DNA from 4 places in the Azospirillum sp. A26 genome. Region 3 is predicted to be linked to each of the others. Evidence: predicted binding sites of a transcription regulator. Region 3 holds the regulator's gene; each other region holds the start of a gene.

Region 1 (7,092 bases), 650 kb from region 3:
TCCAGCTGTGCTTCAGCTGCGCGTGCAGGAAGCGGCCGAGGTCGGTTTCCAGATCGTCGTCCGGCGGCGGCAGGTCGCAGCCGCCCGCTTCCTCGCGCCAATAGCGCTCCACCACCGCCAGCAGCAGTCCGCTCTTCCCTGAGAAATAGCGCTGGATCAGCTGTTCGTTGACCCCGGCCCGCCCGGAGATCTCGCGCGTCGTCGCCGCGTCGAAGCCACGCTCGGCGAACACCACCTTGGCGGCGTCGAGCAGCGCGCTTTCCGTCGCGGCACGGTCGCGCTTGCGCGCCCCGCCCTCGCAGGCGCCCTCGGTGCCGTTTCCGGGGCAACAGCCGTCGGCGTCAGTGCTTGCGTCCAAGACCCGTCCCTCTCCAGTCCGCCCCATCCGCTTCACGATGGGCAGCGTCATAATAAGTATGCAGATACATACTTGACAAGCGGGGGCCGTCGGTTCAAGTATGTACTCACATACATACAAGACCTCGCCCCAAAAGCCTATTGCCCAACAGGGGGTATTCCCGCCATGCCGCACAGCAATAACACGCACAGCACCGCCACTCCGGATCTGTTCACCCCGCTGCGTCTCGGCGCAATCGAACTGCCGAACCGCGTCGTCATGGCGCCGATGACCCGCAGCCGCGCCGGCGACGGCAACTGCCCGACCGCGCTCACCGCCGAATATTATGCGCAGCGCGCGTCCGCCGGCCTGATCATCACCGAGGCGACGCAGGTCTGCGACACCGCCCAGGGTTACCCCAACACGCCGGGCATCCACACCGACGCCCAGACCCTGGCATGGCGCGCGGTGGCCGATGCCGTGCACACGGCCGGCGGGCGAATCGTCACCCAGCTCTGGCATGTCGGCCGGATTTCCCACCCGCGCTTCCAGCCGAACGGTGCCGCCCCGGTCGCCCCTTCGGCCATCGCGGCGAAGGGCCAGCTCTACACCGGCGCCGGCATGGAGCCCTTCCCGGTTCCGCGCGCCCTTGAAACCGCCGAGATTCCCGCTCTGGTCCGGCATTTCGCCGATGCCGCCAAGCGCGCCGTCTTCGATGCCGGCCTGGACGGCGTCGAGATCCACGCAGCCAACGGTTATCTGATCGACCAGTTCCTGCGCGACCGCACCAACACCCGCACCGACCAGTATGGCGGAACGGTGGAGAACCGCTGCCGCTTCCTGCTGGAGATCCTGGAGGCGACGGCCCATGCCGTCGGCGCCGACCGCATCGGCGTCCGCCTGTCGCCGACCGGCGTGTTCAACGACATGAAGGACAGCGACCCGCTGCCGCACTTCCTGGCGATCACCAAGGCGCTGAACCCCTTCAATCTCGCCTATCTGCATGTGATCGAGGGCAAGCCCGGCCACCATATGGCCCCGCCGGAGGGCGCGCCGCACGTGGCGTCGACCCTGCGCGCCGCCTACAAGGGTCCGTTCATCCTGAATGGCGGCTACAGCCGCGGTGACGCCGACGCAGCGCTCGCCAACGGCGAGGCCGATGCGGTCAGCTTCGGCGAGGCCTTCATCTCCAACCCGGACCTGCCGGTGCGTTTCCGTGCCGGCGCCTCGCTGGCCGAACCGGACCGCACCACCTATTACGGCGGCGACGCCAAGGGTTACACCGATTACCCGGCGCTGGAATCCATCGCCGCCTGACAGGTTTGCGGCCCCGAATTCCGCCCCCTGGAATCCCCAATCGGGGCCGCAATTCCTCTCGACGTGAGAGAGCGCGTCGTGAGCGCGTCGTGAGACGCAAATCCCCCCTGCCCCCGGCCCGGTTCCCCCCTGGGCCGGGGGCTTTTTTTGTGGGGCCGCCTTATCGGGCTGGGGCGCTCACGCCGCCCCGCCCTCTCCCTCCAACCCGCGGGCAAGTGCCGCGATGGTGCCGTAGCCGACCTGATCGACCGGGTCGATCTCCGCCATCTTGGTGAGGATCGCCAGCGCCTTGTCGCGGTTGTGGCGGCGCAGTTCTATGAAGGCCAGCGCCTTCATGGTGAACAGGAAGAAGCGCGCCGGTCCGGCCGCCGTCCAGTCGGTGGAACCGGCGGTCAGCTGCGACCAGTCGGCCGGAAAGCCACCCTGGAGAGCTGCGGCATCCAGCCCGATGCGGGCCACCCGCTCCGCCTCCCCCAGCTTCTTGCGGTTGAAGTAGAATTTGTAGAGCGCGTAGAAGACCGGCAGCACCCGCGGTCCCTTGCGGTGGGCCTCCCACAGCAACGCCTCGCAGGCGTCGGGCACGTCGCGGGCCTTCACCGCCTCCTGCAAAAGCTCATCGATCTGTTCGGGTACGTCGCCGAAGGCCATGCGGCCGTTCGACATCCGGAGTTCGATCGGTTCGTCGCTCATCGCTTCCCTCACCTGTATTTTCCGCTGCTGCAATCAACCATCCGACGCACCGACGACGCCCCCATGGTACGCGTGGGGACACCGGGAAAGACCACATTATTTTTGTGCGGCGAAGTGTCGCGGCTGTCACGAATCCGACACGCGCCAAACCCGACAAAACCGTTGGCAGGCGAAACATTGTCGGACTTTCGCCACGCCGACCTGACCAAACAATCCTTTTAAATCAATGATATGTGTTTCTGGCACACCCCTTGCTTATGTCTCGTCAGATTGGCCGGCACCCCGGCAACGCGGCTTGAGGAGGCGGGACATGGTGACTCTGACGGATGCGGCGGTTTCCACCCTGGAGCAGGTCCTGGCGAAGTCCGGCGGTACGGCCGCCGGCTTGCGGATCGCGGTGACCGACGGCGGCTGCGCCGGCCTGAAATACCAGATGGGGCTGGAGGCGACGGCCGGCGACGACGACACGGTGCTCAGCTTCGGCCCCGTCACCATTTTCGTCGATGCCAACAGCCAGCCCTTCCTCAGCGGCGTGGTGGTCGATTTCGTCGAGGGCATCGAGGGCTCTGGCTTCAAGTTCGACAACCCGAACGCGACGAGCAGCTGCGGCTGCGGCAAGTCCTTCTCGGCCGGTGAAGGCGGCGGGGGCTCCTGCTCGACGTCGTCGTCGGGCTGCGGATCGTCCGCTCCCTACTCGACCCACTGAACGTCCCCCGGACAGCTCTTCCAAGACAGCTCTTCCCCTAGGCGCGCCCCCACGGAAAGGCAGCAGCGACATGTGGAACTACACCGACAAGGTCAAGGAACACTTCTTCAACCCGAAGAACTCCGGTGTCCTGGACAGCGCCAACGCGGTCGGCGAGGTCGGCTCCATCACCTGCGGCGACGCGCTGCGTCTGATGCTGAAGGTCGATCCCGACACCCAGATCATCCTTGACGCAAAGTTCCAGACCTTCGGCTGCGGATCGGCCATCGCGTCCTCCTCGGCACTGACCGAGATGATCATCGGCAAGACGGTGGACGAGGCGCTGACGCTGACCAACCGCGACATCGCCGAGTATCTCGGCGGCCTGCCGCCGGAGAAGATGCACTGCTCCGTCATGGGCGCCGAGGCCCTGCGCGCCGCCATCGCCAACTACAAGGGCGAGGAGTGGGTCGACGACCACGAGGAAGGCGAGCTGATCTGCAAGTGCTTCGGCATCGACGCCGCCATGATCGAGCGCGCGGTGACCGTCAACGGCCTGACCTCGCTGGAGGAGGTCACCCACTACACCAAGGCAGGCGGCTCCTGCCAGACCTGCCACGAGAAGATCGAAGAGGTGCTGGAAGCGGTGATGGCCAAGACCGGCGCGCTGAAACCCGCCGCCAAGCACACCCCCGGCACCGTCGGCCTCGACGCCATCAAGCCGCTGCCGGCCAAGCCGGAACCGGCCGCCGCACCCAAGCTGACCAACGTGCAGCGAATGCAGGCGATCATGGGTGCGATCGAGGAGATGCGTCCGCAAATCCAGCGCGACGGCGGCGACGTGGAACTGGTCGACATCGACGGCAAGGACATCTACGTCCGGCTGACCGGCGCCTGCTCCGGCTGTTCGCAGTCGGCGGGCACCATGATGGGCGTGCAGATGAAGCTGGTCGAGGCGCTCGGCGAGTTCGTGCGGGTCAAGCCCGCGTCCCTCATTCCAGCCCATGCGGGCTAAGGGGAGGAACCGGCGATGACCATTCCGAACGTGACCATTCCCAACCGGGGCGTCTATCTCGACAACAACGCCACCACCCGCGTCGATCCCGACGTGCTGGCGGAAATGCTGCCGCTCTTCACCGAACATTTCGGCAACCCGTCTTCGATGCACGCCTTCGGCGCCGCGGTCGGCGGCAAGATCGAATGGGCGCGCAAGCAGGTCCAGGCCCTGCTGGGCGCGGCGCATGACAGCGAGATCATCTTCACCTCGGGCGGCACGGAAAGCGACAACACCGCGATCCTGTCGATCATCGAGGCCTATCCGAAGAAGCGCGAGATCGTCACCAGCGTGGTCGAGCACCCCGCGGTGCTGGCGCTCTGCGACTATCTGGAGAAGAAGCGCGACTACAAGATCCACCGCATCCCGGTGGACAACAAGGGCAACCTCGACATCGACGCCTACCGGGCGGCCCTGTCGGATCAGGTCGCCATCGTGTCGATCATGTGGGCCAACAACGAGACCGGGACGATCTTCCCGATCGAGGAGCTGGCGCAAATGGCCAAGGCGGTCGGCGCCGTCTTCCACACCGACGCCGTCCAGGCGGTCGGCAAAATCCCGATGAAGCTCGCCGACAGCGCCGTCGACATGCTGTCGCTGTCCGGCCACAAGCTGCACGCCCCCAAGGGCATCGGCGCGCTGTACGTCAAGCGCGGCCTGCGCTTCCGTCCGATGCTGCGCGGCGGCCACCAGGAACGCTCGCGCCGCGCCGGCACCGAGAACGCGCCGGCCATCGTCGGCCTAGGCGCCGCCGCCCACCTCGCCCTCACCCACATGGGCGAGGAGAACACGCGGGTGAAGGCGCAGCGCGACCGGCTGGAACAGGCGATCCTGGCCGCGGTGCCGGCCTGCTTCGTCACCGGCAACCCGGACCACCGGCTGCCCAACACCTGCAACATCGCCTTCGAGTTCATCGAGGGCGAGGCCATTCTGCTGCTGCTGAACGAGCAGGGCATCGCCGCCTCCTCCGGATCGGCCTGCACCTCGGGGTCGCTGGAGCCGAGCCACGTCATGCGTGCCATGGGCGTGCCCTACACGGCCGCGCACGGCGCCACCCGCTTCTCGCTGTCGCGCGACACCACCGACGCCGAGATCGACCACGTCATCGCCGTGGTGCCGGGCATCATCGCCAAGCTGCGCAGCCTGTCGCCCTACTGGCAGCAGGAGGCCGGCAAGCCCAAAGAGTTCGCACCCGTTTATTCCTAACACCGGAATCGCAGGCCGGGTCGGTGGCCCGTCCCGGCACCCCGCCCGACGACACCCCGTCGGGGCGGGTCCCCGGCCCGGCCTGCGACACTTTTCAAAGGGGACAGGTCTTCCCCGCGCGCGAGGTGCCCCCATGCCCATCACCTTCGCCACCATCAACGACACCACGCTGCGCGACGGCGAGCAGACCGCCGGCGTCGCCTTCACGCTCGACGAGAAGATCGCCATCGCCAAGGCGCTCGACGCCGCCGGCGTGCCGGAGCAGGAAATCGGCATTCCCGCCATGGGCGAGGAGGAGCGCGAGGGCATCCGCGCCGTGGCGTCGCTGGGGCTGAAAGGCCGGCTGATGGTGTGGTGCCGGATGCACGACGCCGACCTGAAGGCGGCGCTGTCCTGCAACGTCGGCTTCGTCAATCTGTCGATGCCGGTGTCGGACATCCACATCACCAGGAAGCTGAAGCGCAGCCGCGCCTGGGCGTTGGCCGAGATCGAGCGCCGGGTCAAACAGGCGCGCGACCAGGGGATGGAGGTCAGCGTCGGCGGCGAGGATTCGTCGCGCGCCGACATGGATTTCCTGATCGCCGCCGCCACGGTGGCGCAGGAGGCCGGCGCGCGGCGCTTCCGCTTCGCCGACACGCTGGGCGTGCTCGACCCCTTCCAGACGCGCGCCTGCATCGAGCGGCTGCGCCGGGCCACCGACCTGGAGATCGAGATCCACGCCCATGACGATCTGGGCCTCGCCAACGCCAATTCGCTGGCGGCGGTGCTGGGCGGCGCCACCCACGTCAACACCACGGTGAACGGGCTGGGCGAGCGCGCCGGCAACGCGCCGCTGGAGGAGGTGGTGGTGTCGCTGAAGCACCTCTACCACATCGACACCGGCGTCGAGACGCGGTCGCTCGGCACCATCAGCGATCTGGTGGAACGGGCCTCCAACCGGCCGGTGGCGGTCAACAAATCCATCGTCGGCGCCGCCGTCTTCACCCACGAGGCCGGCATCCATGTCGACGGGCTGCTGCGCGACCGCAGCACCTACCAGAATTTCGACCCGGCCGAGGTCGGGCGCGAACACCGCATCGTGTTGGGCAAGCATTCCGGCACCGCGGCGGTGAAGCTGGCCTATGAGCGGCTCGGCATCGTCTGCGACGACGCCACCGCGCAGGCGGTGCTGCCGCGCGTCCGCGCGCTTGCCACCCGCGCCAAGCGGCCGCCGACTCCTGAGGAACTGCACGCCTTTCTGGAGGCGGCGACATGACGAAGGCCGAAAATCCTCCGGGTATCCTCGCCCTGCTGCGCGAGGACGTCGCCTGCGTGTTCGACCGCGATCCGGCGGCGCGCAACGTCCTCGACGTGCTGACCTGCTATCCCGGCATCCACGCGCTGGTGATCCACCGCGTCGCCAACGCGGCTTGGCGGCGGGGGCTGCGCTGGCCGGCGCGTTTCCTGTCCTATGTCGCCCGCGCGGTGACCAACATCGACATCCATCCCGGCGCCCGCATCGGCCGCCGTTTCTTCATCGACCATGGCGCCGGCGTGGTGATCGGCGAGACGGCGGAGATCGGCGACGACGTGACGCTCTATCACGGCGTGACGCTGGGCGGCACCTCCTGGACCAAGGGCAAGCGGCACCCGACGCTGATGGACGGCGTGCTGGTCGGTGCCGGCGCCAAGATCCTGGGGCCGATCATCGTCGGCGCCAACGCGCGGGTCGGCGCCAATTCGGTGGTGACCAAGCCGGTGCCGGAGGGCATGACCGTGGTCGGCATCCCCGGCCGGGTGGTGCGACCGGAAGCCTATCGCAAG
Region 2 (7,092 bases), 990 kb from region 3:
CTGGTTTCGGTCAACTCCAGCTTCAGGTTGGCGGCGGGCAGGCCGGTCTCCGCCAGGATGCCCAGCACCTTCAGCACCAGCCCCGGATCGTCGAGCTGCCGCGCAGACAGGTTGACCGACACCGGAATGTCGGGATAGCCGGCGCGAAGCCAGCCGGTCGCCGCGACACAGGCCGTCCGCAGGGTCCATTCGCCGAGCAGGTGGATCGCCTCCCCCTGCTCGGCCATCGGCACGAAGACATCGGGGGGCAGCATGGTGCCGTCGGACAGGCGCCAGCGCGACAAAGCCTCGAACCCGGTCAGGCGGTTGGTGACGACATCGGCCTGGGGCTGGAAGACTAGGGACAACTCCTGCCGGTCGATGGCGTCGCGCACCCGCGCGGCGAATCCGGCGTCGGATATCCCCTGTGTGCCGGGTCCGTTCGCGGGTCCGTTCGACGTCGCGTGCGTGTTCGCCACCGTCCGCTCCCTCTCGACAACCATTCCTTGGCTCTTCAAAACCCCGTTGGGGGTCGCTGCCATAACAACCACAGGAGGGGTTTGTTAACCATGTCGCGAAAGAGCTTGACGAATTTTATATGGTTACGAAAGTGTTAACGTTGCTGCGCCGGTGACAAGAAAAGGTCGAAGCCGAAGCGGCACAGCTCCCCTATGGGACGTGAACGCTTACGCCCGAGCTGCTCCCCGTTTGAGACGACTGGGCAGCAGCTCACCCGATTGATCGAGGACTGGATAGGCAGCGGCAACCAGATGGGCGTTGATCCGCCGCAGGTCGCGCAGGATGTCGAGGTGGAGGGCGCTGGTCTCCACGCTTTCCTTGCGGCCGGCGCGCAGGCGGGCGAAATGCGCCTCGGTGGCGCTGGTCTCCAGATCGCGGATCACCTCCTTTTCATGGATCAGCGCGCGGGCCGAGCGGACATCGCGCGACACGAAGACGGCGGCGGCCAGCCGCTGGGTTTCGCTCAGCCGTTCCAGCATGCCGGCGATCTCGCCGGCCCCCTCGGTGGAGAAGCGCAGCTTGCGTCGGATTTTCTTCGAGGCCGTCTCCATCAGATTGCAATCGACGATGTCGCCGACATGCTCGAGGTTGATGGTGAAGGTCAGCACGTCCGACATCCGGCTGGCGTCGCTTTCGTCCAGATCCTCGACATTGATCTGGGTGAGATAGCCTTTGATCGCCTCGTGCAGCCGGTCCAGCACATCGTCCATCCGGCGGATTTCCTGCACCCGCTTGCGGTCGTCGGTCTGGAGCACGTCCAAGGCACCGCGCAGCATGCCATCCACCGTGTCGGCCATGCGCAACGCCTCGCGCGAGGCATTGGCGATGGCAAGATGGGGGATGCGCAGCGCGCTGCGGTCGAGATAGAGCGGCATCGCCGGGTCGGCGACCGCCACCCGCTCCGGGAACATCCGCGTCAGTGCTCGCGCGAACCAGGGCAGCGGGCCGATGAACAGCCCCGCCATCGCCAGGTTGAAGGCGAGGTGGAAGTTGGCGGCGAGCCGCGTGGCATCCGGCGACACCGTTTGCAGGCCGGCGGTGATCGGCCCCAGCAGCGGCACGACAATCAGGCAGCCGACGAGGCGGTTGATCAGGTTGCCGACCGGCAGCCGCCGGGCCGCCGGGTTGCGGCCGTCGCCGCCCGGCCCCTCGATCACCGGATTGACGGCGCTGCCCAGATTGGCGCCGGCGACCATGGCGATTGCGGCTTCCGGCCCGATCACCCCGCCGCCAGCCAGCGAGGCGATCAGCAAGATGGCGGCGACGCTGGAATGGGCGGCCCAGGACAGCAGTGCCGCCAGCATCACCGCCACCACCGGATCGGCGGTCAGCATCGCCAGCATCCGCCGCAGCATCGGTGCATTCTCCGCCGGGGCGATGGTCGCCAGCAGCAGGTGCAGCGACAGCAGCATCAGGCCGAGCCCGATGGCGACGCGGCCCAGGTCGCGGCTGCGCGTCCGCGCCCCACGGCGGAAGGCGATGAAACCGCCCAGCAGCAGGACCGGCGCCACATGGGCGACGTCGAAGGCGAGGATCTGGACGATCAGGGTGGAGCCGACATTGGCACCCAGCATCACCGCCAGCGCCGGCATCAGCGACACCAGCCCGGTGGCGGTGAAGCCGGTCGCCATCAGGCCGGTGGCGGTGCTGCTTTGCAGCAGCATGGTGATGCCCATGCCGGACAGGAAGGCGGTCCAGCGGTTGCGCAGCCCGGCCCCGAGGATGCGGCGCAGGTCGCCGCCCAGCGCGCGGGTCAGCCCGCTCTGCACCATGTGCAGCCCCCACAGGAGCAGCACGACATTTCCGGCGAGTTCCAGCAGCACCCGTGTCGCCTGCATCGCACCCCCTTTGTCGGATCGGGGATGCGGTCAGGCGGCACCCCTAACTGAAGGGTAGGGTGCGCGGATTGTTGCGACAATATGACAGTTGGGTGACAGCGTAGGGGGAAGGGGAGCGATTAAGCTCCCGTTCCCCCGGTCGGCATGACTCAGACGTTGAAGCGGAAGTGGAATATGTCGCCGTCCTGGACGACATATTCCTTGCCTTCCTGGCGCATCTTGCCGGCGTCCTTCGCCCCCTGCTCGCCACCCAGCGTGACGAAGCTGGTGTAGTCGATGGTCTCGGCGCGGATGAAGCCGCGCTCGAAGTCGGTGTGGATGACGCCGGCGGCCTCGGGCGCCTTGGCGTTGCGGCGCACGGTCCAGGCCCGCGTCTCCTTCGGGCCGACGGTGAAGAAGGTGATCAGGTCCAGCAGCTTGAAGCCGGCTCGGATCAGCTTGTTCAGACCGGTTTCCTCCAGCCCCATCGACTCAAGGAACTCGGCCTTCTCGGCCGGGTCGGACAGCTGGGCGACCTCGGACTCGATGGCGGCCGAGATCACCACGACCTCGGCGTTCTCGGCCTTGGCCTTTTCGGCGACCTTGGCCGAGAAGCTGTTGCCGGTCGCGGCCGACGCCTCTTCGACGTTGCAGACATAGAGGACCGGCTTGTCGGTCAGCAGCATGAACTGCTTGAACACCGACCGCTCGTCGTCCGACACCTCGACCACGCGGGCGGGCTTGCCGTCCTGCAGCACCTTCAGGGCGCGCTCCATCAGGTCGGCCTTGATCTTGCTGTCCTTGTCGCCGCCCTTGGCCTTTTTCTGCAGGCTGGTCAGCTGGCGCTCAAGGCTTTCCATGTCGGCGAGCATCAGCTCGGTTTCGACCACCTCGGCATCGCGCAGCGGATCGACATTGCCCTCGACATGGGTGATGTCGTCGTCCTCGAAGCAGCGCAGCACATGGACGATGGCGTCCACCTCGCGGATGTTGGCGAGGAACTGGTTGCCCAGCCCTTCACCCTTCGACGCCCCGCGGATCAGGCCGGCGATGTCCACGAACTCCAGCTGGGTCGGGACGACCTTCTGCGACTTGGCGATCTCCGCCAGCTTGTCCTGCCGCGGGTCGGGCACGCTGACGCGGCCGACGTTCGGCTCCTTGGTGCAGAAGGGGAAATTCGCCGCCTCGGCCGCCTGGGTGGCGGTCAGGGCGTTGAAAAGGGTCGACTTGCCGACGTTCGGCAGGCCGACGATGCCGCAATTGAAGCCCATGGTTGGGTGCTCGCCGTCGGAAATTCTGGAATTGACGCGCTTTATCCTACGATGGGGACCAAAGCGCAAACGCGAAGTGGGGGAATGCCAGAACCGGCAAGGCCCGGCAGGGACTTATTTGCCTTGGGTCGCCACCGTCACCTTGTTCATGAACAGCTCTGGCTGCCCATCCACGATCAGCGGCAGATTGTCGGAGACGGCGTCCAGCAGCGGGTCGATCCAGCCCTGGTCGGCCTTGGCGAAGTCGTGCAGCACATAGCCGCTGACCAGATCCTTGTTGCCGGGGTGGCCGATGCCGAGCCGGACGCGCCAGTAGTCCTTGCCGATATGCGCGTCGATGGAGCGCAGGCCGTTGTGGCCGCCATGGCCGCCGCCCTTCTTCACTCGGATTTTGCCGGGGGGCAGGTCCAGCTCGTCATGGATGACGACGACGTTCTCGGGCTTCAGCTTATAGAACTGGAGGGCGGCCACCACCGACTGGCCGGACAGGTTCATGAAGGTGGCGGGCTCCAGCGCCAGCACCTTGTCGCCGGCGACGGTGCCTTCGGCGGTCTGGCCCTGGAACCGCTTCTTCCACGGGGTGAAGCGGTGGCGCTGGGCGATGGTCTCCACCGCCATGAAGCCGATGTTGTGGCGGTTGCGGGCATACTCGTTGCCGGGGTTGCCCAATCCGACCAGTAGCAGCATGTCCCTCACCCTTTATCCGGAAATCAGGCTCCACAAACGAAGTGGGGGGCCGAAGCCCCCCACCGTAACCATCTTCGAAGAACGGACGCTCCCGATCAGGCAGCGGCGCCCTCTTCCGACTTCAGGCCCGACGGCGCAACGATGGTCGCGATGGTGAAATCGCGGTCGGTGATCGTCGAGGTCACACCCTCCGGCAGCTTGACCGAGGAGATGTGGATCGAGTCGCCGACATCGAAGCCTTCGCACGAGATGGTGATGTGCTCGGGGATGCTGTCGGCCGGGCAGCTCAGCTCCAGCTCGTGACGGACGATGTTCAGCACACCGCCGCGCTTCAGGCCGGCCGACTTGTCCTGGTCGGCGAACTCGACCGGAACCTGCACGTTGATGCGGGTGTCGGACGAAACGCGCAGGAAGTCGACATGCAGCGGGACATCGGTCACCGGGTGGAACTGCACGTCGCGCGGCAGGACGCGATGGGCAGCGCCGTCGACGGTGACCTCGAACAGGTGCGTGAAGAAGCCCGGCTGATGCAGGACGCGGGTGAACTCGAACTTCTCGAGCGAAATGGTGACAGGAGCCTGCTTACCACCGTAGATGACGGCCGGAATACGGCCGTCACGGCGGGTCTGGCGGGCGGTCCCCTTGCCGGCCCGTTCGCGCGTCTCAGCGCCGAGCGGAATGATCTTGGTCATGACGATGCTCCAAAACGAAAAGGGCGCCGGCCTCCAGGGGTGCCGACGCGTGCGCGGCGTGCATACGGCAAATAGCAGAGCACGTCAAGGTCCGCGCCGAATGGAACATTTGAAACATCGCGCCGCCGGCTGTTCAACGTTCCATCCCCACACCCGTCCCATCCGTCGCCACCAGTCTGCCACGGCGGGGCGGAGCGGGTGAAATTATCGTCAAGAAGACTGACGTTAGGAAGACTGGAGCGGGCGCGACAGGGCGATGGAGCGCACGGCCGGATCGGCCTCCAGCCCGGCGAGGTCGGCCGCAGCGATCTCGGCGGTGACGATGCCCGGGGCTATCGGCCGGCCGCTGGACAGGCAGTCGGGTGCGGTGGCGTTCGCATGCAGGCGGACGATCACAGCGACACGCTGGGCGTCGTCCAGCGGCTGGGTCAGCATCGACGGGGAGGGGCTTTCCAGCTTCCTGAGCGAGGCGAGGTCAATCGGCATGCCGGCCATCCATAGGAAGGGGCGAAGGGCGACAGGAAAAGATCTGCCCTCCGCGTCCGGGCGATGATGAGCCCCACCCCCCGTCAAGGCAAGCATGCGGGCGATGGCGGCCCATCGTCACATTCCGGCGGTTCAGGCCCTGGCCTGGCCTCCGCCCTGGGTGGCATACCACTCGTCGAAGTCCTGGTTGCGGGCGGAGTCGTAGTCGAAATCCTCCAGGATGGCCGCGGCCGATGCCCGTCCGTGGCCGTGCTGCGGATCCCAGTCCGCTCCATCGGGCGGGTCGCGGTGGACCATGCGGATCAGGCGCTCGCGCAGAATCGCCGTGTCCATCGGCAGGCGCTTGCGGATCGACCGGGCATAGATCAGCGCGATCAGTCCGGTCACCGCCGGGGCGGCCATGCTGGTTCCGTATTTCTCGACCACACCGGTCACCGTCCGCGACCACGCCGCCTTGACGCGGTGTCCGGGGGCGGAGAGGTCCGGCTTCTGCCGCCCGTCACGGGTCGGGCCGGCGCTGGAGAAGAAGGAAATGGGCGTGCCGGTCGAATGGGCATCGTGCGACCCGACGATGATCGTCGAATGGCCGGTCGAGATCGAGCCCAGTATGTGCGAGGCGACCGGCTGGGCGAACTGCGCCTGACCGGCATCGGACCGCTCGATCCAGGCGTGGTAGTCGACGGGGCCGTCGTCCAGCGTCCGGAGCCGGATGGTCCATTCCCCCTTCGGCGCCCCCAGGGCGATCCAGATGCCGATCACGTTGTCGTGGTTGTTGGGGTCGTCCAGCCGGTTGACGATGAAGACCGCCGGCGGCTTGCCCGGAACGCCGTAGGGCAGCGAGCCGTTCGGATCGACCGGGCCGATCTCGGTGCCGTCGGGGGCGACCAGCGTCACCGACAGACGCCGCTGGCCGGGATACCACAGCTCCACCTCGCCGCCGGCAGACGTGGTCTCGTAGCCGGGGATGGTGAGCGTGGGGATGCCCAGGCCGATGGAACATTCGCCGCCGGCCGGGACGGTGCCGCTGGTGTGGGTTCCGCTCTGCTGGGAATTGCCGGCGGCGATCACCACGGCGCGGTAGGGGCCCGCATTGACCATGGCATCCAGCCCCTGCTCCACCAGGGAGGTGCCGTCATGCGGACCGCCGTTGGTGCCCAGGCTGAGATTGACCACGCAAGGGCGGTTGCCGGCGGCGTTGAAGATGTAGTTGACCGCTTCCAGCAGCTGGACGGTGCTGCCCAGCGTGTGGTTCAGCTGGTCGGGCGAGTTGAACGGGGTGGGGAGCTTGGCATCGACGAAGATCAGCGACGCCTTCGGCGCCACGCCCGGCTGCTTCGATCCCAGCCCGTTGCCCGCGGCGATGTCCATGACATGGGTGCCGTGGGTGCCGTTTTCCTGGGGCCTGGCGGGATCGTCCTTGGCCGGAGCGTAGCCGAGGGCTTCGTAGGGATCGTCGCTGGCCAGCGCCGCGTCGATCTGCGCGGGCGTGTAGAGCGCGCCATAGGGGAAGAGCGAATTGGGCGTGCCGGACTGGTCCCACAGCGCCAGCAGGCGCGTACGCCCGTCGGCCTGCCGGAAGTTCCGGTGCACGTAGTCGCAGCCGAAATCGACCACGCCGACGACGACACCCTCGCCATCCCG
Region 3 (7,092 bases):
AGCTTGCGCGACGGCTCCTACGGTCTCGGCGCCACCAAGTCGGAAACCATCAGGCAGGTGGTCCTGCCGGCGGCGCTGCCGGGCATCGTCGCCGCGGTGATGCTGGCGGTCAGCCGCGCCATCGGCGAGACGATGATCGTCACCATGGCGTCGGGCCTGACCGCCAACCTGACCGCCAACCCGTTGCAGGCGGTCACCACCGTCACCACCCAGATCGCCACGCTGCTGGTCGGCGACCAGGAGTTCGACAGCCCGAAGACGCTGTCGGCCTTCGGCCTCGGCCTCGTGCTGTTCCTCGTCACGCTCTGCCTCAACATGGTCGCCCTGCGGGTGGTCCGGACCTATCGGGAAAAATATGACTGACCTCGTCGAGCGGGACGCGGCGGCCGTGACGCCCTCCTCCGCCCCTACCTCCTCGCCACCGAAGTCGCGCCTGCGCAGCGAGGCCTTCGCCCGCCGCCTGCGCGCGCGCCATGCCGCGGAGCGCCGCTTCCGGCTGGCCGGCGCCGCCGCGGTGGCGCTGGCGGCGCTGATGCTGGTGCTGCTGCTGGGATCCATCGTCACGAAGGGCGCCAGTGCCTTCCTGGAGGCCCGCATCCGGCTGGAGGTGACGCTCGACCCGGCGGAGGTCGCCGACCGCAACTACACCGCCCTGCTGCGCCGGGCGCTCTACGCCCAGTTCCCCCAGGTGACCGACCGTGCCGGCCGCCGCGTGCTGAACGACCTGCTGTCGTCGGGCGCACCCTACGAGCTGGAGGCGATGGTGGCGAAGAACCCGGCGCTGGCCGGGACGACGCAGACAATCTGGGTCCGCGCCGACGACCAGATCGACCAGCTGGTGAAGGGCGCCTACCGCCGCGACCTGCCGGAGAGCGAGCGCGGGATCGGCGACGCCAGGATCGCCGCCGCCGACGCGCTGCTGGCCTCGGGTGCGCTGGCGCAGGGCTTCAACACCACCCTGTTCACGGCGGGCGACAGCCGGGAGCCGGAACAGGCCGGCATCGGCGGCGCCATCGCCGGCTCGCTGCTGACCCTGCTGGTGACGATGGCGCTGTCGGTGCCGACCGGCATCGCCGCCGCGGTCTATCTGGAGGAATTCGCGCCGAAGAACCGCTGGACCGACCTGATCGAGGTGAACATCAACAACCTCGCCGCGGTGCCGTCGATCATCTTCGGCCTGCTCGGCCTCGCGGTGTTCCTGGGATTCTTCGGCATGCCGCGCTCCGCCCCGCTGGTCGGCGGGCTGGTGATGGCGCTGATGACGCTGCCGGTCATCATCATCGCGTCCCGCGTCGCGCTGAAGGCGGTGCCGCCGTCGATCCGTCAGGCGGCGCTGGGCGTCGGCGCCTCGCCCTTGCAGACGGTGCTGCACCATGTGCTGCCGCTGGCGATGCCCGGCATCCTGACCGGCACCATCATCGGCATGGCCCGTGCGCTGGGCGAGACGGCGCCGCTGCTGATGATCGGCATGGTCGCCTTCATCGTCGACGTGCCCCATGGGCTGACCGACAGCGCCACGGTGCTTCCGGTGCAGATCTACATGTGGGCCGACAGTCCGGAGCGGGCCTTCACCGAGCGCACCTCGGCGGCGATCCTGATCCTGCTCGGCGTCCTGATCCTGCTGAACGGCGCGGCCGTGATCCTGCGCAAGATTTTCGAGAGACGGTGGTGAGCGTCATGAGCATTCAGAACCCGCTGAAGCTGCGGCCCCGCGCCGGCGACCGTGCCGGTCAACACGCGGGCGCCGCGCTGCCCAACAAGATGACCGCCCGCGGGGTGACGGTGTTCTACGGGGCCAAGCAGGCGTTGAAGGGCATCGACCTCGACATCCAGGAAAACCGGGTGCTGGCGCTGATCGGCCCGTCCGGCTGCGGCAAGTCGACCTTCCTGCGCTGCCTGAACCGGATGAACGACACCATCGAGGGCTGCCGGGTCGACGGGCGGATCGCGCTCGACGGCGAGGATGTCTATGGCAAGGCGGTCGATGCGGTGCAGCTGCGCGCCCGTGTCGGCATGGTGTTCCAGAAGCCGAACCCCTTCCCCAAGTCGATCTACGACAATGTCGCCTACGGCCCGCGCATCCACGGCCTGGCCTCCGGCCGCGACGAGCTGGACGAGGTGGTGCAGACCTCGCTGAAGCGCGCCGGGCTGTGGGGCGAGGTGAAGGACCGGCTGCGCGAACCGGGCACCAGCCTGTCCGGCGGCCAGCAGCAGCGGCTGTGCATCGCCCGCGCCATCGCCGTCAGCCCCGAGGTGATCCTGATGGACGAGCCCTGCTCGGCGCTCGACCCCATCGCGACCGCCCACATCGAGGAGCTGATCGACGAGCTGCGGGCCAACTACACCATCGTCATCGTCACCCACAACATGCAGCAGGCCGCCCGCGTGTCGCAGCGCACCGCCTTCTTCCATCTCGGCGAGATGGTGGAGTGCGACGACACCGAGGACATCTTCACCAACCCGCGCGACGAGCGCACCCAGGGCTACATCACCGGCCGCTATGGCTGAGATCCGCCCTGTGTGCCCCCTGTCTTTCCCAATGCCCGCCCCTCTTCCCTCCTTTGTTGAAAAGGCTGTGCCATGCCGGTTAACGTCGAGACGCGCGCTGTGAACGGAGCCACCATGAACGCGGCCCTGAAGCCGCTCGTCCTGATCGTCGAGGACGAGGCCGACATCCTGACGCTGCTGAAGTACAACCTGGAAAAGGAAGGCTTCCGCGTCGCCACTGCCAGCGACGGCGAGGAGGCCCTGCTGGCCGCCGGCGAGCAGACGCCGCACATCGTCCTGCTCGACTGGATGCTGCCGCTGATGAGCGGGCTGGAGGTCTGCCGCCAGCTGCGCCGCAACGCCAAGACCCGCGACATCCCGATCATCATGCTGACTGCCCGCGGCGAGGAAGGCGACCGGGTGCGCGGCCTGAATTCCGGCGCCGACGACTACATCACCAAGCCCTTCTCCCCGACCGAGCTGGTGGCGCGCATGCGCGCCGTGCTGCGCCGCGCGTCGCCCGGCATGACCGATGAGGTGCTGACCTTCGCCGACGTCACGATGGATCTGGCCGCCCACCGCGTCCGCCGCAACGGCCGGGACGTACACCTCGGCCCGACCGAATTCCGCCTGCTGCGCCATTTCATGCAGCATGCCGGCCGGGTGTTCTCGCGCGAACAGCTGCTCGATCTGGTGTGGGGCCATGACGTGTACGTCGAGCCGCGTACGGTCGACGTACACATCCGCCGCCTGCGCAAGGCGATGAATGAGGAGGACGAGCTGGACCTGATCCGCACCGTGCGGTCGGCCGGCTACGCGCTGGATACCAAGTCGGTGTGAGCCCAGGGTTGGGATGGGGGTAGGATGGGGGCAGAACCACCGCAGCATTGGTGAGACTGGCCCCCATGCCTTCCCCCATATCCCCCATGATCCTGCTCTTCACCGATTTCGGGCTTTCCGGTCCCTACACCGGCCAGATGAAGGCGGTGTTGGCGCAACAGGCGCCGGCCGTGCCGGTCATCGACCTGTTCGCCGACGCCCCCGCCTTCGACCCGCAGCTTTCCGCTTATCTGCTGGCTGCCTACGCTGCGGCCTTCCCGGCCGGCAGCGTCTTTCTCTCTGTCGTCGATCCCGGCGTCGGCACCGACAGGCGGCCGGTGATGGTGGAGGCCGACGGGCGCTGGTTCGTCGGTCCCGACAACGGCCTGTTCGCGTTGATCGCCCGCCGCACAACGTCGCTAAACGCCTGGACAATCGACTGGATCCCGGACCGGCTGTCCGCCAGCTTCCATGGCCGCGACCTGTTCGCCCCCGTCGCCGCCTGCCTCGCCACCGGGCATGCCGTGGCGCGCAGCCCGCTCGATCCCGCCGCCATCGACCGTCCGGACTGGCCGGACGAACTGCCGCGCATCGTCTATGTCGATGTCTACGGCAATGCCATGACCGGCCTGCGGGCCTCCGCCCTGCCCGCCGATGCGGTGCTGACCGCCGGTGGCGCCCGCATCGCCCGCGCCCGCACCTTCGGTGCCGTCGGGCCGGGAGAGCCGCTGTGGTACGAGAACTCCAACGGGCTGGTGGAGATCGCCGTCAACCGCGGGCGGGCCGACCGGGTGCTGGGGCTGGCGGTCGGCGACCCGGTGACGGTGGAGTCCTGAGAAAAGCCGGACAAAAGAAAACCGCCCGGAAGCGGGTGCTTCCGGGCGGCTGGCGCGTGATCCGATGCTTGTCCGATCAGGCGTCTCGGGTCGAATGTCTTTAGGCTCAGTCGTTGTTGCGCTGGCCCAGGAACTGCAGCAGGAACTGGAACAGGTTGATGAAGTCCAGGTACAGCGTCAGGGCGCCCATCAGGGCCAGCTTGCCGGTGCTCTCGTGATCGTAGCCCTCGGCGTAGCTTTCCTTGATCGCCTGGGTGTCATAGGCGGTCAGGCCGGTGAAGATCAGCACGCCGATGGCGGAGATCGCGAAGTGCAGGGCCGGCGACTGGAAGAAGATGTTCGCCAAGCCGGCGATCACCAGACCGATGACGCCCATCATCAGGAACGAGCCCATCTTCGACAGGTCGGCCTTCGTGGTGTAGCCGTAGAGGCTCATCGCCAGGAAGGTCGCGGCGGTGACGAAGAAGGTCAGCGCGATCGACGCCCCGGTGAAGACCAGGAAGATGGCCGACATCGACAGGCCCATCGCGCCGCAATAGGCCCAGAAGATCATCTGTGCCGATGCGAAGGACAGGCGCTGGATGCCGAAGGACAGCACCATGACGAAGGCGAGCGGAGCCAGCATCACCACCCACTTCAGCGGCGTGCCGAAGATGGTGGCCATCATGGCCGGGCTGGACGACACGAGTGCCGCGACCAGACCCGTCAGGATCAGGCCGGCACCCATGTAGTTGTAGACGCGCAGCATGTGCTGGCGCAGGCCTTCGTCGAAGTATCCCCGATCTGTCGCGCGGCCTGCGGTCGCGAAGCGGTTATAGGTCGGGTCTGCCATGGTTTGGTTTCCTCGATGGAATAGGGTGATCCCGTGCCAGGACATATTGGCGAGTCCGTCAGGCGGTTCAATAGGAATCGGCAGCGGTTTTTCCAGATGAAATAGCTTTCACGTTTCGTTTTTCCTGCGGCTTCATGACGCGGGAATCACTCGTTCCGAAGCAATGGCGCCGAAGGCTGGCCCAAAGCCCGCCAAGTACCATAGAACCCGAAAGCCAGCGTGATCGCCGTGCTCAGCAAAGCGGTGGTTATGACCGCCGACGGCAGGAAGCTCCATTCCCAATGCATCAGGAACTTCAGCACCGCCCAGGCGGTCAGCGTGCCGATGATGCCGGCGATGACCGCGGTCAGCAGGCCCAGCAGCCCGTATTCCAGCAGGAAGGCGCGCAGCACGTCGCCGCGCGTGGCGCCCAGCACCTTCAGCACCACCGCGTCGTAGACCCGGCGGCGGTGGCCGGCGGCGACCGCCCCGGCCAGAACCAGCGTCCCGGCGGCCAGCGTGATGCCGGCGACGATGCGCACCGCGGTGCCGATGTGGCCCAGCATCTCCGCCACGGTGTCGAGCGCGTCCTTCACCCGCACCATGGTGATGTTGGGGAAGCGTTGCAGGACGGCGCGCTGCACCTGGGCTTCGGCGTCGGGCGTGGCGCGGACGGTGGCGACCCAGGTCTGCGGCGCCCCCTCCAGCGTGCCGGGGGCGAAGACCATGGTGAAGTTGATCGCCATGCTGCTGAAATCGGCGGAGCGCACGTTGGCGACCTTCGCCTCGAAGCTGCGGCCCAGGATGTTGACGGTCATGGTGGCGCCGGGACCGATGCCGAAAGCCTCGGCGACGCTCTGGTGGATGGAGATCAGCGGCGGTCCGGCATAGTCGGTCGGCCACCAGCTGCCGGCGGTGACGGTTGAGTGTTTCGGCAGCGTCGCCGAATAGGTGATGCCGCGGTCGCCGGCCAGGATCCAGGCCTGCTCCGGGTTGACCAGAGCCTGTTCGGCGTCCTGGCCGTTCACCCGCTCGATCCGGCCGCGCAGGCTGGGCACCGCCTCGAAGGCGCTGGCGCCGGGGACGGCGGTGACGAGGTCGCGCAGGGGATCGAACTGGTCGCGCTGGATGTCGACGAAGAAGAAGGCGGGGGCATCCTGCGGGATGGTCTCCGACACCCGGCGGGAGAAGTTGCCCTGGATCAGCGCGATGGCGACCAGCACGGTCAGGCCGAGACCGAGCGACAGCACCACCGCCGCCGTCGGGTTGCCCGGCCGGTGCAGGTTGGCGAGCGCCAGCCGCAGGCCCGGACGCTTGACCCGGCCGACGCGGGCGGCTCCCCAGGTGACCAGGGCAGCGGCGGCTCGGAAGGCGAGGAAGGTGGCGATGGAGCCGCCGACGAACCACAGGGCGAAGATCTTGTTGTGGGCGGTCAGCACCGCCAGCCCGGCGAGCGCCAGCGCCGACACGATCATCGCGACCGTGTAGGGCGTGCGCGGCCGGCCACCGGCCGGCGCGATCACGTCGCGGAACAGCGCGCCCGCCGGCACCTCGCGCGCCCGGCCCAGCGGCCACAGCGAGAAGGTCAGCGCCGTCAGCACGCCATAGAGGGCGGCCAGCGCCAGGGCGCCGGGATAGACGCCGATGTGGGCCGACACTGGCAGCACGCCGTCGAGCAGCCGGCCAAGCGCCAGCGGCGCCACGGCGCCCAAAGCCAGCCCGATGACGATGCCCAGCAATGCCAGCGCCAGGATCTGCGCCAGATAGAGCTGGAAGACCAGGGCGCCGGGTGCGCCGATGCACTTCATCATGGCGATGGTGCGGGCGCGCGAATCGAGATGGCTGCGCACCGCGTTGCCGACCCCGACACCGCCGACCAGCAGCGCGGTCAGCCCGACCAGCGTCAGGAACAGCGTCATGCGGTCGATAAAGCGCTCGATCTGCGGCGAGGCGTTGGTGTAGTCGCGCATCCGCCACGGCGCGTCGGGGAAGCGGCTGCGCAACCCCTCCTGCCACGCCTTCAGGTCGGTCTCCGGCGGCAGCGCCACCTTGGCGCTCCACCAGGTGAGGCTGCCGGGTTGCAGCAACCCGGTGTTCGTCAGCGACGGCAGCGCCACCAGCAGCCGCGGCCCGAGCGAG
Region 4 (7,092 bases), 1.4 Mb from region 3:
GGCGCGCAACTCGTTCTGGTGGCCCGGAGGCGTGACGAACTGGAACGGCTGGCGGACGAGATTCGGAGCAAAGGCGGCGATGCCGTCGCCGTGGCCGGCACCGTCGCGGATGCCGAGGTCGCACGCGTCGCCGTCGAAACCGCCATGCGCCGGTTCGGCGGACTTGACGTCGCCTTCAACAATGCCGGCACCACCGGCGCGCAGGTTCCACTTCCCGATATGACGGCGGAGATGTGGCACGAGGTGATCGATACCAACCTCACCAGCGCCTTCCATGCCGCCAAGCACCAGATTCCGGCGATGCTTTCCCGCGGCGGCGGATCGCTGATCTTCACCTCGACCTTCGTCGGCCACACCGTCGGCTTTCCCGGAATGGCCGCCTATGCCGCCAGCAAGGCCGGATTGATCGGTTTGACGCAGGTGATCGCGGCGGAATACGGACCGCAGGGCATCCGCGCCAACGCCTTGCTGCCGGGCGGCACCGATACGCCGATGGGACGGGCCGTGTCGAACACGCCGGAGGCGCTGGCCTTCGTCCAGGGGCTTCACGCCCTGAAACGCCTTGCGACGCCTCGGGAGATCGCGCAGTCGGCGCTCTATCTGGCGTCGGACGCGTCCAGCTTCACCACCGGAACCGCGCTGCTGGTGGACGGCGGCGTGTCGATCACACGGACGTGATCGCCCCGATATGAACGGGCAGGGCCGCACGCCATTCACCGGCGTCCGGCCCTGCCCTATTCCTCCGGCCCTATTCGGCCGCCTGAGGCCGCAGCGGCTGGACGACATCACCCTTGAGATTCATCGCCTTGGCCAGTGCGTCGATGCGGCGCTGGACCGCTTCGCCGGACGGGACGCTGCCGTCGTCGGGCAGCGTCAGCACGATGCGGCCATCGCCGACCTTCAGGCTCGTGCGCTCCAGCAAGGCCGTGGCGCCGCCCGACAGCGTGTGGGCAAGGCGCAGGGCCAGCCCCAGAACCAGCGCCTTCATGCCCTGCCCTTCGCTCACCAGTGTCCGCACCGGTGCGGTCAGCGGCATGTCGATGGTGCCGGCATAGCGGGCATGGGCGCTAAGCGCGAGGAAGGCGCGCTCGTCATGGTCCAGCGCCGGGAACGGATAGCGCAGCACGCGCAGGAAGGCATGCTCCGCCCGGTAGTCGGGATGGTCGGCCCAGCCGACATCGCTCAGCAGGCAGGCGGCATGGCGCAGCCGGATGGCATTGTCGTCTTCGCCGGCGAAAAGCCCGGCGGTCCAGGACATCAGCAGGGCCGGATCGCCCATCCGCACGAAGCGCCGCGCCCAATCGGTGGCCGACGCCATCAGCGGATCCTCGCGCTGCCCCTCCGGCGAGAGCAGCGAATAGAGATGCCCTTCGCGCAAGCCATAGGCGGAGAAGACCAGCTTCGACGGTTGGGCGATGCGCAGCAGCCGTTCAAGCACCAGCCCGGCGAGAGGCAGCGTGTCGAGCCGGCGGCGCGATCCCGCCATCTTCTCTAGCGACGAGCGGCTCTGCCGGCCGATCAGGCCGGTGAACTCCCGCGCGTCTGCGGAGGGGATGGTATAGTGATGGATGATGTGCAGCGGATGGCCGGACTGTTCCATATGCAGCTTGGCGATGGCGCGCCAGCTGCCGCCGACCGGGTAGAAGGGACGTCCCTTCATCGCCGGCAGCCAGGGCAGCGATTCCAGATGCTGGTCGATCAGCTTGGCCGGGCCGCCCTTGGTCGAGCCGACCTCCATCAGCCGCAGCGGGCCGAGCGGCAGAGTCACCTGCTTGCCGATCACGCCACGGTCGAGCGTCACCAGCTCCAGGCTGCCACCGCCGAGATCGCCGACGAGACCGTCGGCGCCCGGAGTGCCCGACAGCACGCCCATGGCCGACAGCCGCGCTTCCTCCTCGCCGCTGATGACGCGGACGGTCAGGCCGGCCCGGCGTCGGATGGCATCGACGAAGGCGGCGCCGTCGCGGGCATCGCGCACAGCGGCGGTGGCGATCACGTCGAGCCGGCCGACGCGCATGCCCTGGGCCAGCGTCGCGAATCGCTCCAGCGCCGCCAGCCCCTGAGCGACGCCGTCGGGGTTCAGCACGCCGGCCTTCTCCACGCCGCGCCCGAGGCCGCACAGCACCTTCTCGTTGAACAGCGCAAGCGGCGAGCGGGTCAGCCCATCGTAGACGACCAGACGTATGGAGTTCGACCCGATGTCGATCACGCCCACCCGGTCTCCGACGCGCTCCCCGGCGGTCGCACCGCCTGAAGCGCCGACGCCTAAAGCACCGACACCCGCCTGCCCCAGCTCGCCGAAATTGGCGGCGGCGCGTTTCTCCATGCTCATACTCTCACTCCCGTCACCCTCCCTCAGGACACCGTGTGCAGCATCAGCCGCGGCGGCGTGCGCTTGTTGCTGAGCGCGCTGCCCCGGCCGGACAGGCTGGGGTTGGTCATGAAGTAATTATGGGCACTGAACGCATCGGGGCCAGCCTTGATGCGATGGTACACGCCATCGGGGCCCAGCTTCCAGGTGCTTGCATCGTCCTTCATGTTGGCGACCATGATCTGGTCGAGCACCTGCTCGTGCACCGTCGGATTCTCGATGGGCACCAGCGTCTCGATGCGGCGGTCCAGATTGCGGGTCATCCAGTCGGCGGAGGAGATGAAGATCTTGGCCTGATTGCTCGGCATGGGGTGGCCGTTGCCGAAGCAGATGACGCGGCCATGTTCCAGGAAGCGGCCGACGATGCTGCGCACCCGGATGTTTTCCGACAGCCCCTTGACCCCCGGCCGCAGGCAGCAGATGCCGCGGATGATCATGTCGATCTGCACGCCGGCCTGCGAGGCTTTGTACAGCTTGTCGATGATGACCGGGTCGACCAGGGAGTTCAGCTTCACCCAGATCGACGCTGGACGGCCGGCGACGGCATGGGCGATTTCCGCCTCGATCAGGTCCGACAGCCGCTGGCGCAGCGTGATCGGCGCGATGGCGATCTTCTCCAGCACCTTGGGCGTGGCGTAGCCGGTCATGAAGTTGAACATGACGGCGGCGTCGTGGCACAGCGCCGGGTCGCAGGTGAAGAAGGACAGGTCGGTGTAGACCTTCGCGGTGATCGGGTGGTAGTTGCCGGTGCCGAAATGGACGTAGCTGCGCAGCGCCTTTTTTTCGCGCCGCACCACCAGCGACACCTTGGCGTGGGTCTTCAGATCGACGAAGCCGTAGACCACCTGGGCGCCGGCGCGTTCCAGATCGCGCGCCCAGCGGATGTTCGCCTCCTCGTCGAAGCGGGCCTTCAACTCGACCAGAGCCGTGACCGACTTGCCGGCCTCCGCCGCCTCGATCAGCGCGGCGACGATCGGGCTGTCCTTGCTGGTGCGGTAGAGCGTCTGCTTGATGGCGACCACCTGCGGGTCGCGCGCCGCCTGCCGGATGAACTGCACCACCACGTCGAAGGACTCGTACGGGTGGTGGACGACGATGTCCTTGTGGCGGATAGCCGCGAAGCAGTCGCCGCCGAAATCGCGGATTCGCTCCGGGAAGCGGGCGTTGAAGGGGCGGAAGACCAGATCCGGCCGCTCGTCGACGATCAGCAGCTTGGTGTCGGTCAGGCCGATCAGCCCGTCGAGGATGAAGACGTCGTCCGACGCGACGTTCAGCTCATGCCGCAGGAACTCGCGCAGGTCGGCGGCCATGCCGCTGTCGGTGGCGAGCCGGATGACGCTGCCGCGGCGGCGGCGCTTCAACGCGCTTTCGAAGGTGCGGACCAGATCTTCCGCCTCTTCCTCGATTTCGATCTCGCTGTCGCGCAGCACGCGGAAGACGCCGTGCGCCTTGACCTGGAACGGAGGGAACAAGCGGTCGATGAACTGCATCACCACCTTTTCCAACTGGATGAAGCGGATGTCCGAACCCGGCAGGCGCAGGAACCGCTCAAGCTGCGTCGGCAGCGGCACCAGCGCGTCGATGTGCCGGCCCTTGACCGGGTCGTGCAGCTGGAGCGCCAGCGAGAAGCCGAGGTTCGGCAGGAACGGGAAAGGGTGGGCCGGATCGACGGCGATGGGCGTCAGGATCGGGAAGATATCGTCCAGGAACTTGGCTTCCAGCCAGTCAAGTTCGCCTTCGCTGAGGTCGGCAGGATCGACCACCGAGATGCCGGCGCCACGCAGTTCGCCTTTCAGCGAACGCCAGGTGGCCTGCTGGCTCTCCATCAGCGCGGCGATGCGCTGCTTCACCGCGGCCAGCTGCTGGGCCGGCGTCAGATTCTCAGGGCTGGGCGTCTTCACGCCGGCGGCCACCTGCCCTTTCAGGCCGGCGACGCGGACCATGTAGAATTCATCGAGGTTGCTGGCGGAGATCGACAGGAAGCGCAGCCGCTCCAGAAGCGGGTGATTCGGATTTGCCGCCTCGTCCAGGACGCGCTGGTTGAAGGCCAGCCACGAAAGCTCCCGATTGATGAAGCGTTCCGGGGCGTTTGGCTCGATACCGACCGAATCGAGTTCCTGGAGATGCGTCACGTCGACCTCTGAAATCGTGAAATCCCGAACGCCGGCGCTTGGCTTCGAACCATGCCGACGACGGTTATATGGTGGGCAGACAGAGTATCCCATATGCGTTACGGTTTCAGGACTCCCATTTGGTTAAACACTGCGACCTCTTCCCGCCCCGCCGATCCCGCCGCCTCCCCTCTCCCCTGCCGGCCGATTTCCGCCATGAAGACGCTGTTCCTGCTGCGCCATGCCAAATCCTCCTGGGACGACCCGTCGCTGGGCGACCATGACCGCCCATTGAACGCCCGCGGAGAGAAGGCGGCCACCCTGGTCGGTGCCTATCTGGCCAAGCACCACGCGCACATCGACCTTGTGCTCTGTTCAACCGCCGTGCGGGCCGTGGAGACGCGCAAGCGGGTGATGACGGCGATGGGTACGCCCTATCCGCCGGTGGAGCATGAACGCGGGCTCTATCTGTGCGGCGCCCACACGCTGCTGGAAAGGCTGCGCGACGCCCCCGATACCGCAACCGGCCTGATGCTGGTGGCGCACAATCCCGACCTGCACGAACTGGCGAACGCCCTGACCGGCAGCGGCGACCATGGCCTCCGCCACGATCTGGCCGACAAGTTCCCGACCGGCGCCTGCGCCGTTCTGGTCTTCGAGACCCTGGATTGGGCCGACCTGGAGATGGGCGCCGGCCGGCTAGCGGATTTTGTGCAGCCGCGTAAACTCTCTTAACCTGCGGCGGCGGTTGGAGTATCCACGGATCCACCTGATACGCTCCAGGCCGGTCCCCGGCCGGATTCGGGAGGAAGCCGACCCTTGACCCCCGTCAGCCCACCCACGGCACCGCCCAGCAGCCCGCAGTCCGGCACCGACGCGCAGCAGCCGGCCGCCTCGACGTTCCGCGAGGTGGAGTTGAAGCTGCATGCGGCGACGGCGGATCTGGCGCGGGTGGCGGCGCTGCCGGGGCTGCTGGCGATTGCCGACGGCCCGGCGGTGAGCCAAAGGCTGCGAACCGCCTATTTCGACACGCCCGACTTCAAGCTCGCCGCCAACGGGGTGGCGTTGCGGGTGCGGCAGGAGGGTGACCGCTTCGTCCAGACCCTGAAGACCGTCAACAGCGCCAGCCCCGGCGATTCCGCCGCCGTTGCCGTGCGGCGGGAATGGGAGTGGGTCGTGGCCGGCGAGGCGGTCGATGTCGGCGTGTTGACGGATCCGAGCGTCGCCGGGCTGGTGCCGTCGGCCGCGCTCGATGCGCTGGATTGCCTGTTCATCACTGATTTCCGGCGCACCACCCTGCTGCTGCGCCCCGATCCGCTGACCGCGGTCGAGCTGGCCGTCGATGACGGCGGCGTCTATGCCGGCGGCAACTCCCTGCCGATCAGCGAAGTGGAGCTGGAGCTGAAGGCCGGCAAGGTCGCCAGCCTGTTCGATCTGGCGCTGATGCTGCAATCCGCCATTCCCATGCGCATCGGCACCGAAAGCAAGGCGGAGGCCGGTCTGCGGATGGTCACCGGCAGGGCGCCGGGGCCGGCGGAAGCCGAACCGCTCGGCCTGTCGCCGCTGACCACGGTGGCGGAGGCCTATCGCCACATCCTGCGTCAGGCGCTGCGCCAGTTCCTGGCCAACGAGTCCTGCGCCCTGGCCGGTGGCGACGTGGAGGGGCTGCACCGCATGCGCGTGGCGCTGCGCCGGCTGCGCACCGCCCACCGCCTCTTCGCTCCGCTGATCGCCGCGCCGGAAGCCGACCGGCTGGTCGAGGAAAGCCGGGGGCTCGCCAAGCGGCTGGGGCCGGCGCGCGGCTGGGACGTGCTGATGTCCGGCGTCCTCGTTCCTCTCCTCGCCGACCCGAAGGCGGCTCCGGGCATCGACTGCACGGCATTGGAGCGGCTGGAATCGCTGGCCCGCTCCGCCGGGGCCGGTCCGGCACGCGAAGCGATGGCGGCGATTCTGGCACCCGGCTGCACCACCACGGTCCTCGGTCTCGCCGGATGGCTGGAGCATGGCCGCTGGATGTCGGAGGCGGACGGCGACCGGCGGGCCGTGCTGTCGGCGCCGGTCACCACGCTTGCCGGCGGCTGGCTATCTGCACGCATGGCGAAGCTCGGCAAGCCGGCGAAGCCGCCGGAGGATGCCAAGGGGCGCGACAAGCTGCGCCGGCGGCTGCGCACGCTGCGCTACACCGCCGATTTTTTCCGGGGACTTTACCCGGAGGCGGCCACCCTGCCCTTCTTCGCGGCGCTGGAACAGTTGCAGGCGGCGCTGGACGCCGATCAGGACGCCGTCACCAGCGCCCGCATGCTCGCATCGCTGACCGGCGCCGATCCGCAGACGGTCGGCGCGGTGGCCGCCTGGATCGAGCGCCAATCCGAAAAGCGGCGCAAGGCACTGCCTGAGCTGTGGAAGCGGTTCCGGGCCGTTCCGCCCTTCTGGTCATGACCGACCCGCGCGGGGCGCCGGTGGCAATGCCGTGCTTGGCGCATATATCGTCAGCCGACCGGCGGCGGGGGCCATTTCCTCTGGGCCATTTCCCCTGCCGGCCGATTTTCGTCATGCGTCGCGGCGCCTTGCCGCTTTCCATCCGGAAAAGCTTCGGGTAAAAGAACACTC

The links. The regulator PhoB, encoded in region 3, activates phosphate uptake and scavenging genes when phosphate is short. The targets are predictions, from matches to a motif close to TNTCATAAAACTGTCA.
Region 1: the regulator PhoB is predicted to act here: its motif matches at 2,469-2,484, upstream of ABNQ39_RS01470 (HesB/IscA family protein).
Region 2: the regulator PhoB is predicted to act here: its motif matches at 2,419-2,434, upstream of ABNQ39_RS07705 (Na/Pi cotransporter family protein).
Region 4: the regulator PhoB is predicted to act here: its motif matches at 4,602-4,617, upstream of ABNQ39_RS04795 (RNA degradosome polyphosphate kinase).

Annotation. Positions count from the first base shown of each region.
Region 1 covers NZ_CP170472.1:192,781-199,872, reverse strand. Annotated here, with positions in the region: gene ABNQ39_RS01485 (TetR/AcrR family transcriptional regulator) at 1-358, opposite strand, end outside; gene ABNQ39_RS01480 (alkene reductase) at 524-1,654, shown strand; gene ABNQ39_RS01475 (hypothetical protein) at 1,832-2,344, opposite strand; gene ABNQ39_RS01470 (HesB/IscA family protein) at 2,655-3,050, shown strand; gene nifU (Fe-S cluster assembly protein NifU) at 3,121-4,044, shown strand; gene nifS (cysteine desulfurase NifS) at 4,060-5,289, shown strand; gene nifV (homocitrate synthase) at 5,423-6,544, shown strand; gene cysE (serine O-acetyltransferase) at 6,541-7,092, shown strand, end outside.
Region 2 covers NZ_CP170472.1:1,508,635-1,515,726, reverse strand. Annotated here, with positions in the region: gene ABNQ39_RS07710 (EAL domain-containing protein) at 1-458, opposite strand, end outside; gene ABNQ39_RS07705 (Na/Pi cotransporter family protein) at 666-2,336, opposite strand; gene ychF (redox-regulated ATPase YchF) at 2,486-3,586, opposite strand; gene pth (aminoacyl-tRNA hydrolase) at 3,701-4,273, opposite strand; gene ABNQ39_RS07690 (50S ribosomal protein L25/general stress protein Ctc) at 4,369-4,965, opposite strand; gene ABNQ39_RS07685 (hypothetical protein) at 5,191-5,451, opposite strand; gene ABNQ39_RS07680 (S8 family peptidase) at 5,584-7,092, opposite strand, start outside.
Region 3 covers NZ_CP170472.1:2,493,682-2,500,773, forward strand. Annotated here, with positions in the region: gene pstC (phosphate ABC transporter permease subunit PstC) at 1-363, shown strand, start outside; gene pstA (phosphate ABC transporter permease PstA) at 356-1,672, shown strand; gene pstB (phosphate ABC transporter ATP-binding protein PstB) at 1,762-2,508, shown strand; gene phoB (phosphate regulon transcriptional regulator PhoB) at 2,623-3,327, shown strand; gene ABNQ39_RS12590 (SAM hydrolase/SAM-dependent halogenase family protein) at 3,414-4,142, shown strand; gene ABNQ39_RS12595 (Bax inhibitor-1/YccA family protein) at 4,249-4,974, opposite strand; gene ABNQ39_RS12600 (ABC transporter permease) at 5,121-7,092, opposite strand, start outside.
Region 4 covers NZ_CP170472.1:897,310-904,401, forward strand. Annotated here, with positions in the region: gene ABNQ39_RS04785 (SDR family oxidoreductase) at 1-678, shown strand, start outside; gene ABNQ39_RS04790 (Ppx/GppA phosphatase family protein) at 749-2,332, opposite strand; gene ABNQ39_RS04795 (RNA degradosome polyphosphate kinase) at 2,356-4,503, opposite strand; gene ABNQ39_RS04800 (SixA phosphatase family protein) at 4,699-5,217, shown strand; gene ABNQ39_RS04805 (CYTH and CHAD domain-containing protein) at 5,302-6,921, shown strand.